2 linked regions of the Pseudosulfitobacter pseudonitzschiae genome follow. The main gene of each other region encodes a partner of the protein of the gene in region 2 in a complex. Links are inferred from orthologs where the notes say so. Each region holds a gene or a part of one and is shown on either strand. Other genes may lie near its edges.

Region 1 (3,488 bases), 310 kb from region 2 along the record:
GTTTTCTGTACAGCAAATTCATCTGTCATAGGGGGATGCCTCAGTGTGCCGGTGCGCGCACCGGATCCAACAGGCTGCGCCCGCCGTCAACCGTGATCGTCTCGCCGGTGATAAAGCCCGCGCCTTCCGAGGCCAGAAACTGCACTGCATCCACCAGTTCGCTGGGGCTGGCGATGCGTTCAAGCGGTGTGTGGTTTTCGATATCTTCGCGCCATTCGCGGTGATCCATGATCGACGACTTGAGCGAGGCCGACATGACCGAACCAAAGGCCACGGCATTCACCCGAATGCGGTCATGCGCCAGCGCAAGCGCCATCGACCGCGTCATCTGCTCCAGAGCCGCCGAGGCGATGGAGTAGCCCAATAGTTCGGGGCGTGTGTGCCGTGCGGCGATGGACGACAGATTGATGATCGACCCGACTTGCCCCTCGGTCTGCCCTTCGGCCTGTTTGATCATGCGGCGCGCCACCTGCTGCGTCAGACGCAGCGATGTCATAAGGTTCTGCTCCAAAAGGATTTCGACGCTGGTATCATCCACATCCAGTGCGTCGGTTTCCATCACCTGCCGCGAGGCGTTTACCAGAATATCGATCCCGTCAAAGGCGTCGATCGTGGCCGACACCAGATTTGCAATGGTCAGGCGTTGCCGCAAATCACCGGCGAAATAGCGGATCTTGCCCTCGTCCGTCTTGTCGCCAAGCTGCTGGATCAGCGCCTTTTCATCCATGTCGGCGCACATTACATTGGCGCCCTTGTCGGCAAACTGTCGCGCGATGGCCAGACCGATACCGTTGGCCGACCCCGTCACTATCGCCGTCTTTCCTGAAATCGAAAATGACATCGCCTGATCCTTATGTCCTGCGTCTGGGCTTGGTCGCCCGCGTCAACTTGAACCGTCCGTCGCCGCCCACTTCTTCGACACGGGCAAATTGTTGCTCCAGCGCCGTCTCGTAGGGCAGATGCCGGTTTGCCACCATCCACAGGCTGCCCTGCGGGGTCAACACCCTTGCTGCGGCCGCGACAAACGCCTGTCCCAGTGACGGATCTGCGTTGCGTGTGGTGTGAAACGGTGGATTCATCACCACGGTGTCGATCCGTCCGGGTGGGGTCCAGCGTATGGCGTCCGCCCAGTGGTATTGCGCACGCGGGTCGGTAACGTTGCGCCGCGCACATTCCAGCGCCAGATGGTGCGCCTCGACCAGATGCACTGCCTCTACATCACTGCGAGTCAGGATGTGGGCGGACAAAAAGCCCCAACCAGCGCCCAGATCGGCAACCTGTTTGCCCAGCTTTTCGGGCAAGGCAGCGGCCAACATTTCCGACGCGGGGTCAATACCATCGGCAGAGAACACGCCCGGCGCGGTCCAGAACCCGCCATCGGTCAGAACGGGGCCTTGGGCCCAATCCGTGAAGGCGTCGCTTGATTGTATCCAGAACAGCTTGCCGTGCGCCTTGGAAATAGCATCGGTTACGCCGGACCGGTTGCGCATCTCTTTGCGTAAACTGTCGATGCCATCTGTTTTCTGCCCGTCGATCACCACAGCGCCTTCTGTCACAGCGCAGGCGTCGGCGATCAGCGCGTGCGCCTCGGCCTTGGCGCGTGGAACGCAGACCACGGCGGCGTCATAACGCCCCTCGGGGGCGGTGCGACAGGTCAGGCCCATTGCTTCGAAATGGTCGTGAACAGGACGCAAAGGCGAGATCACCTCGCAAGAAGCCAGCGCGCTCAGGTCGACCCCAACGGCAGGCGCAAAAACCGCAATCCGGCCCGAAGTGTCGAACCCGACCTCGGCGGCCAGCGGCAAGCGCGCACCGATCATGGGGCACCCATCTGAAATTTTGCCATAAACACATCTCGCTTCCCTGACAGGGAAGCGGCCCAAGAACCCAGCGACCACATCGCCGTCAGTCTTCTTTTTCCATGGTGCATTGCAGCGGGTGCTGATGGCGCCGCGCAAAATCCATTACCTGTGCCACTTTGGTTTCGGCGATCTCGTGGCTAAAGACACCAACCACGGCCAGACCTTTTTTGTGAACGGTTAGCATGATCTCGAACGCTTGGGCATGGTTCAGCCCGAAAAAGCGTTCAAGCACCAGCACGACGAATTCCATCGGCGTGTAGTCATCGTTCAGCAGCAGCACTTTATACAACGGAGGCCGCTTTGTTTTTGGCTTAGTTTCGGTAATGACCGAGGAATCGCCCTCGTCATCTACCTTGCCCGCCATCATATGCGCCTGTCGGAGTTTCAAAGCCGTCACCCATATCCGTTGTGTGTTTCCGAGTCCTCTATATAACGTCCAAACGGCCCATGAAAAGAGGCAGTCCCGGCTATGGATCAAACCTTAACAACTATTGCCTTCGATGCGGACGACACGCTGTGGCACAACGAGCGCTTCTTCAAACTGACCCAAGAGCGGTTTGCCGAGTTATTGGCGCCCCACACTGAACCCGACGCGCTGATGACCCGTCTGCTAGAGGCCGAGCGGCGCAACATCCGGCATTACGGGTTTGGCATCAAAGGCTTCGTGCTCTCGATGATCGAAACAGCACTTGAGGTGACAGACAATTCGGTGCCCGGAACCGTCATTGCAGAGCTGATCGCCGCTGGGCAGGACATGCTGCAACATCCGGTTGACCTGCTTCCTCATGCCGCCGACGCCTTGCGGGCCGCGCAGGCCGTTGGCCCCGTGCTGCTGATCACCAAGGGTGATCTGCTGGATCAGGAACGCAAAGTGGCCCAATCGGGTTTGGGCGATATGTTTGACGCTATTCAGATTGTTTCGGCCAAGACGCCCGCCGCCTACACCCGTATTTTTGATGCCTATGACGGTGCGGCAAGCAGCATGATGATCGGGAATTCTCTGGCCTCGGACGTGCGCCCGATGCTGGAGGCAGGTGGCTGGGGCGTTTATGTTCCGCATGATCTGCTATGGGATATTGAGCACGCAGAAGCGCCCAAAGACCATCCGCGCTTTCGTGAAATCAGCGATCTGGGTGCGCTGCCCGACCTGCTGTCAAAGCACCCCTGAGTCTTGTAGCGGCGCTGCCACATTATCGACACATTACTTGGTGTGGACACTGTTGTTCGATCAACCCCTAGATATGGACAAAAACGCCCTTCAGATTTCTAAGAACCCCTTAATAATAAGGCTGTTTTACCAATTCAACCTGTGTTAGCATTATTCCATAATCGGCCACTCGAAATAATCGGGGGTCACGAGGCAGATAAAAAAAGGCAGGTTCCCAGTGAAGGTTCGGCGCGCTCAGCCGGCTCGTTTCGGGCTATTTCTTTTCGTGGCATTCTGGATGCTGGTGGTTCTGCCGCTAAGCGCCTTAGCTGCCCCCTATGCAGCCTATGTGATCGACGCCCGAACAGGCGAGGTTTTGCACGAACACAATTCAAACGCGCGCCTTCATCCTGCATCGCTAACAAAGATGATGACACTTTACATCGCCTTCGAGGCCGTCAGCAAAGGCGAGATTTCGA
Region 2 (3,754 bases):
CCGAAGGCGTAACCGTAAACCACCAGAGCGGGTGCATCCACAGGCAGGGACGGTTTGGCAGCGCTGCCTGATTTGACGTCGGCATAGTCGGGAATACCGTCGGAAAAGCCGACGTCAAGGAAGCCGCCCGCTCGGTATGGCGGCGGGTTTTGCCATAGGGTGTCTGGGTCGGGTGTGCCGCAGGTGATTTTGCCATCGGGATCAAACGGGTCGATGGTGGTGCCGTTGTGGCGCACGTTGAGGTGGATGTGAGGGAACTGGGCGAGGCCACTGACCCCCACCTGACCCAGCACGCTGCCGCGGCTGACCTGATCGCCCGAGTGGACTGCCAGGCTGTCTTTTTTCATGTGGCAATATTGCGTTTCCCAGCCATCTCCGTGGTCGATCACCAGCCCGTTGCCACATTCGCGGCCCTTAATTTCCTCGGCGTTCGAGGTCGTATAGATGCGGTCCTCCATGCCGTCGCGCACGCCCTTGACTGTACCGGGGGCGCTGGCCAGAACGTTCACACCCGCCTGCATCTGTTGCAAGGTACGCAGGCTAAAATCGGTGCCCTTGTGCGCATCATAGCTGAGCGGCGCGCACAAGTAATCGGACGCGCCCGCGCTGCTGTCGTGGTCAACATATTGCTGGATAAAGCAGTCGCGCCCCAGATCACAATCAATTGGTGGCGTCAAAACAGGATCGCCCGCCGCAGGCATCCCTGCGACGAGCGTAAGTGTCAGTGCGGTGCAAACCGCGCGGATCATTCAGCCGTCAGAAGCGGCGGCTTGTTGCCTGAAATCCTTGGTTTGTCCGGTCCTTCGATCTTCAGGTCCAGCACACCGTTTTTCATACCGACTTTGACAACTCCACCTTTGGCCAGCTTGCCAAAGAGCAACTCTTCGGCCAGCGGCTTTTTGATGTATTCCTGAATAACACGGCCCAAGGGACGCGCTCCCATCTTGCTGTCATAGCCTTTGTCGGCCAGCCATTCGGCGGCAGGTCGGGTCAGTTCGATCGTCACGCCACGGTCCATCAGCTGTGCTTCGAGTTGCAGCACGAACTTTTCGACCACTTGCATGATCACCGTTTTCGGCAGCGGCGCAAAGCTGATCACCGCGTCCAGACGGTTGCGGAATTCCGGCGTGAACGTCCGTTCGATGGCGGCTGTATCCTCGCCCTCGCGACGGTCGCGGCCAAAGCCGATTGCCTCTTTGGCCTGTTCAGCCGCACCGGCGTTCGAGGTCATGATCAGCACCACATTGCGGAAATCCACCGTGCGGCCGTTGTGGTCGGTCAGGCGGCCATGATCCATGACCTGCAACAGGATGTTGTAGACATCCGGGTGCGCCTTTTCCATCTCGTCCAGCAGCAGAACGCAGTGTGGGTGCTGATCGATTCCGTCGGTCAGCAAGCCGCCCTGATCAAAGCCGACATAGCCCGGAGGGGCACCGATCAATCGGCTGACCGCGTGTTTCTCCATGTATTCGGACATATCGAAACGCAGCAGTTGCACACCCAGCGTATCTGCCAGTTGTTTTGCCACTTCGGTTTTGCCCACGCCGGTCGGCCCTGCGAACAGGTAGTTGCCGATGGGTTTTTCCGGCTCGCGCAGGCCCGCACGCGACAGTTTGATGGCCGAGGCAAGTGCCTCGATTGCGTTATCCTGACCAAAGACGACGCGTTTCAGCGACCCTTCAAGATCCTTGAGCACCTCGGCGTCATCTTTCGACACGTTTTTCGGCGGGATGCGGGCGATCTTGGCCACGACGGCCTCGATCTCCTTGGTGCCGATGGTTTTGCGCCGCTTGTTGGCAACCACCAGATGCTGTGCGGCACCCGCCTCGTCGATGACGTCGATGGCGCTGTCGGGCAGCTTGCGGTCGTTGATGTACCGGCTGGCCAGTTCTACCGATGTCTTGATCGCATCCGAGGTGTATTTCACCGAATGGTGTTCCTCGAAATACGGCTTAAGACCGCGCAGGATTTTCACCGCATCTTCGACCGACGGTTCGCTGACGTCGATTTTCTGGAACCGGCGCGACAGGGCGCGGTCTTTTTCGAAGTGCTGGCGGAACTCTTTATACGTAGTCGAGCCCATGGTGCGCAGTTTGCCCCCCTGAAGCGCAGGCTTCAGCAGGTTCGATGCGTCCATTGCCCCACCCGAGGTGGCACCGGCACCGATCACGGTGTGAATCTCGTCGATGAACAGAACCGCATCCTTGTGCGCTTCCAGCTCGGTCACGACGGCTTTCAGGCGCTCTTCAAAGTCGCCACGATAGCGGGTGCCTGCCAGCAACGCGCCCATGTCCAGCGAATAGATCGTGGTGTTGGCCAGAACCTCGGGGGTTTCGCCCGATACGATCTTGCGCGCCAGACCTTCGGCGATGGCAGTTTTGCCCACACCGGGATCCCCCACCAGCAGCGGGTTGTTCTTGCGCCGGCGGCAGAGAACCTGAATGCAACGTTCCACTTCGCTGTCACGACCGATCAGCGGATCAATGTCGCCTTCGCGCGATTTTGCGTTCAGATCGACGCAGTATTTCTCAAGCGCCGAATCCTTTTTCTCGCCTTCGGTCACGCCTTGCGGCTCGTCTTCGTGCTCGGGCGCGCCGGAAACGGGGCGCGGATCGCCGAAAGCAGGGTCTTTGGCGACGCCGTGGGCGATAAAGTTGACCGCATCATAGCGGGTCATGTCCTGCTCCTGCAGGAAATAGGCCGCGTTGCTTTCGCGTTCGGCAAAGATCGCGACCAGAACGTTGGCACCGGTCACTTCGGTGCGGCCCGAAGACTGCACATGGATCGCCGCACGCTGGATTACGCGTTGGAAGGCCGCTGTTGGCACTGCTTCGCTGCCGTCGATATCTGTCACAAGGTTCGACAGATCCTCGTCGACAAATTCGTTCAGCGTGGTGCGCAGTTCGTCAACATCGACGCTGCATGCCTGCATGACACGTTTGGCGTCGGGTTCTTCGACCAACGCCAACAGCAAATGCTCCAGCGTTGCGAATTCGTGGCGACGCTCGTTTGCCAGCGCCAGCGCGGAATGGATTGCTTTTTCCAATGTCGTCGAGAATGAAGGCACGCTCGTGCTCCTTCTGATCTGGGTCGGTGGGGACATTTTGGCGTCCCTCCGCCAACCATGGCCTCATACTGTTAGAGTTTGGTTGATCGACGGCTGGCTTCAAGGGTTTTCTTTCATAAACCAGTCACAAAAGTGACAATACCCGATGAAACGCTATCGATTGTTGCGAATGGCGGGCGTCAGAACCGGTCGCGGCGGGCGCGGATTTCGGTAAAAACGTCCAGTGGCGTTGCGCCTGCCATGTCCAGATGGGCGGCAATGGCAGGGTCTGAGGCGCGCAGAAAAGGATTGGTGTCCAGTTCAAGCTGAAGCTTGGAAGGTACAGTGGGCATCCCGGCGGCGCGTTTCTCCGCGATGTCCTGTGTACGAGATATAAGTGCAGCGTTTTGCGGGTCAACCGTCGCGGCGAAATTTGCGTTTGTGGTGGTGTATTCATGTCCCGAACAAACCGTTGTGTCGCCGGGCAGGGCGGCCAGCTTGGTCATGCTGTCCAGCATCTGCGCGGGCGTGCCCTCGAACAGGCGGCCACAGCCCAGTGCCATCAGGCTGTCGGCGGTAAACACCAGTTTCGACGCGGGTGCGTAAAAGGCGATATGGCCGACGGTGTGGCCGCTCACGTCCAGAACCTCGAAGGAATCACTGCCCACGGTAAAGCTGTCACCTTCGGCCACAGCCAGATCCAGCGGC

Evidence for each region.
Region 1: the proteins of clpA (region 2) and clpS are in contact, whole or in part, in a solved structure (PDB 1LZW), measured with the Escherichia coli proteins. The link is inferred for Pseudosulfitobacter pseudonitzschiae from one-to-one orthologs.

What each region holds. Positions count from the first base shown.
Region 1 is NZ_CP022415.1:2,767,722-2,771,209, forward strand. The notes cover bases 568-3,329. They hold clpS (ATP-dependent Clp protease adapter ClpS), read right to left. Parts: upstream 2,230-3,329; coding sequence 1,906-2,229; downstream 568-1,905. Other genes in these bases: SULPSESMR1_RS13645 (SDR family NAD(P)-dependent oxidoreductase), read right to left, coding at 568-841; SULPSESMR1_RS13650 (class I SAM-dependent methyltransferase), read right to left, coding at 852-1,820; SULPSESMR1_RS13660 (HAD family hydrolase), read left to right, coding at 2,332-3,030; SULPSESMR1_RS13665 (D-alanyl-D-alanine carboxypeptidase family protein), read left to right, coding at 3,248-3,329. Also shown: hemF (oxygen-dependent coproporphyrinogen oxidase), read right to left, coding at 1-29; more of SULPSESMR1_RS13645, read right to left, coding at 41-567; more of SULPSESMR1_RS13665, read left to right, coding at 3,330-3,488. UniProt on the Escherichia coli protein: Involved in the modulation of the specificity of the ClpAP-mediated ATP-dependent protein degradation.
Region 2 is NZ_CP022415.1:2,462,945-2,466,698, reverse strand. The notes cover bases 407-3,434. They hold clpA (ATP-dependent Clp protease ATP-binding subunit ClpA), read right to left. Parts: upstream 3,068-3,434; coding sequence 746-3,067; downstream 407-745. Other genes in these bases: gloB (hydroxyacylglutathione hydrolase), read right to left, coding at 3,247-3,434; SULPSESMR1_RS11975 (M23 family metallopeptidase), read right to left, coding at 407-749. Also shown: more of SULPSESMR1_RS11975, read right to left, coding at 1-406; more of gloB, read right to left, coding at 3,435-3,754. UniProt on the Escherichia coli protein: ATP-dependent specificity component of the ClpAP protease. It directs the protease to specific substrates. It has unfoldase activity. The primary function of the ClpA-ClpP complex appears to be the degradation of unfolded or abnormal proteins.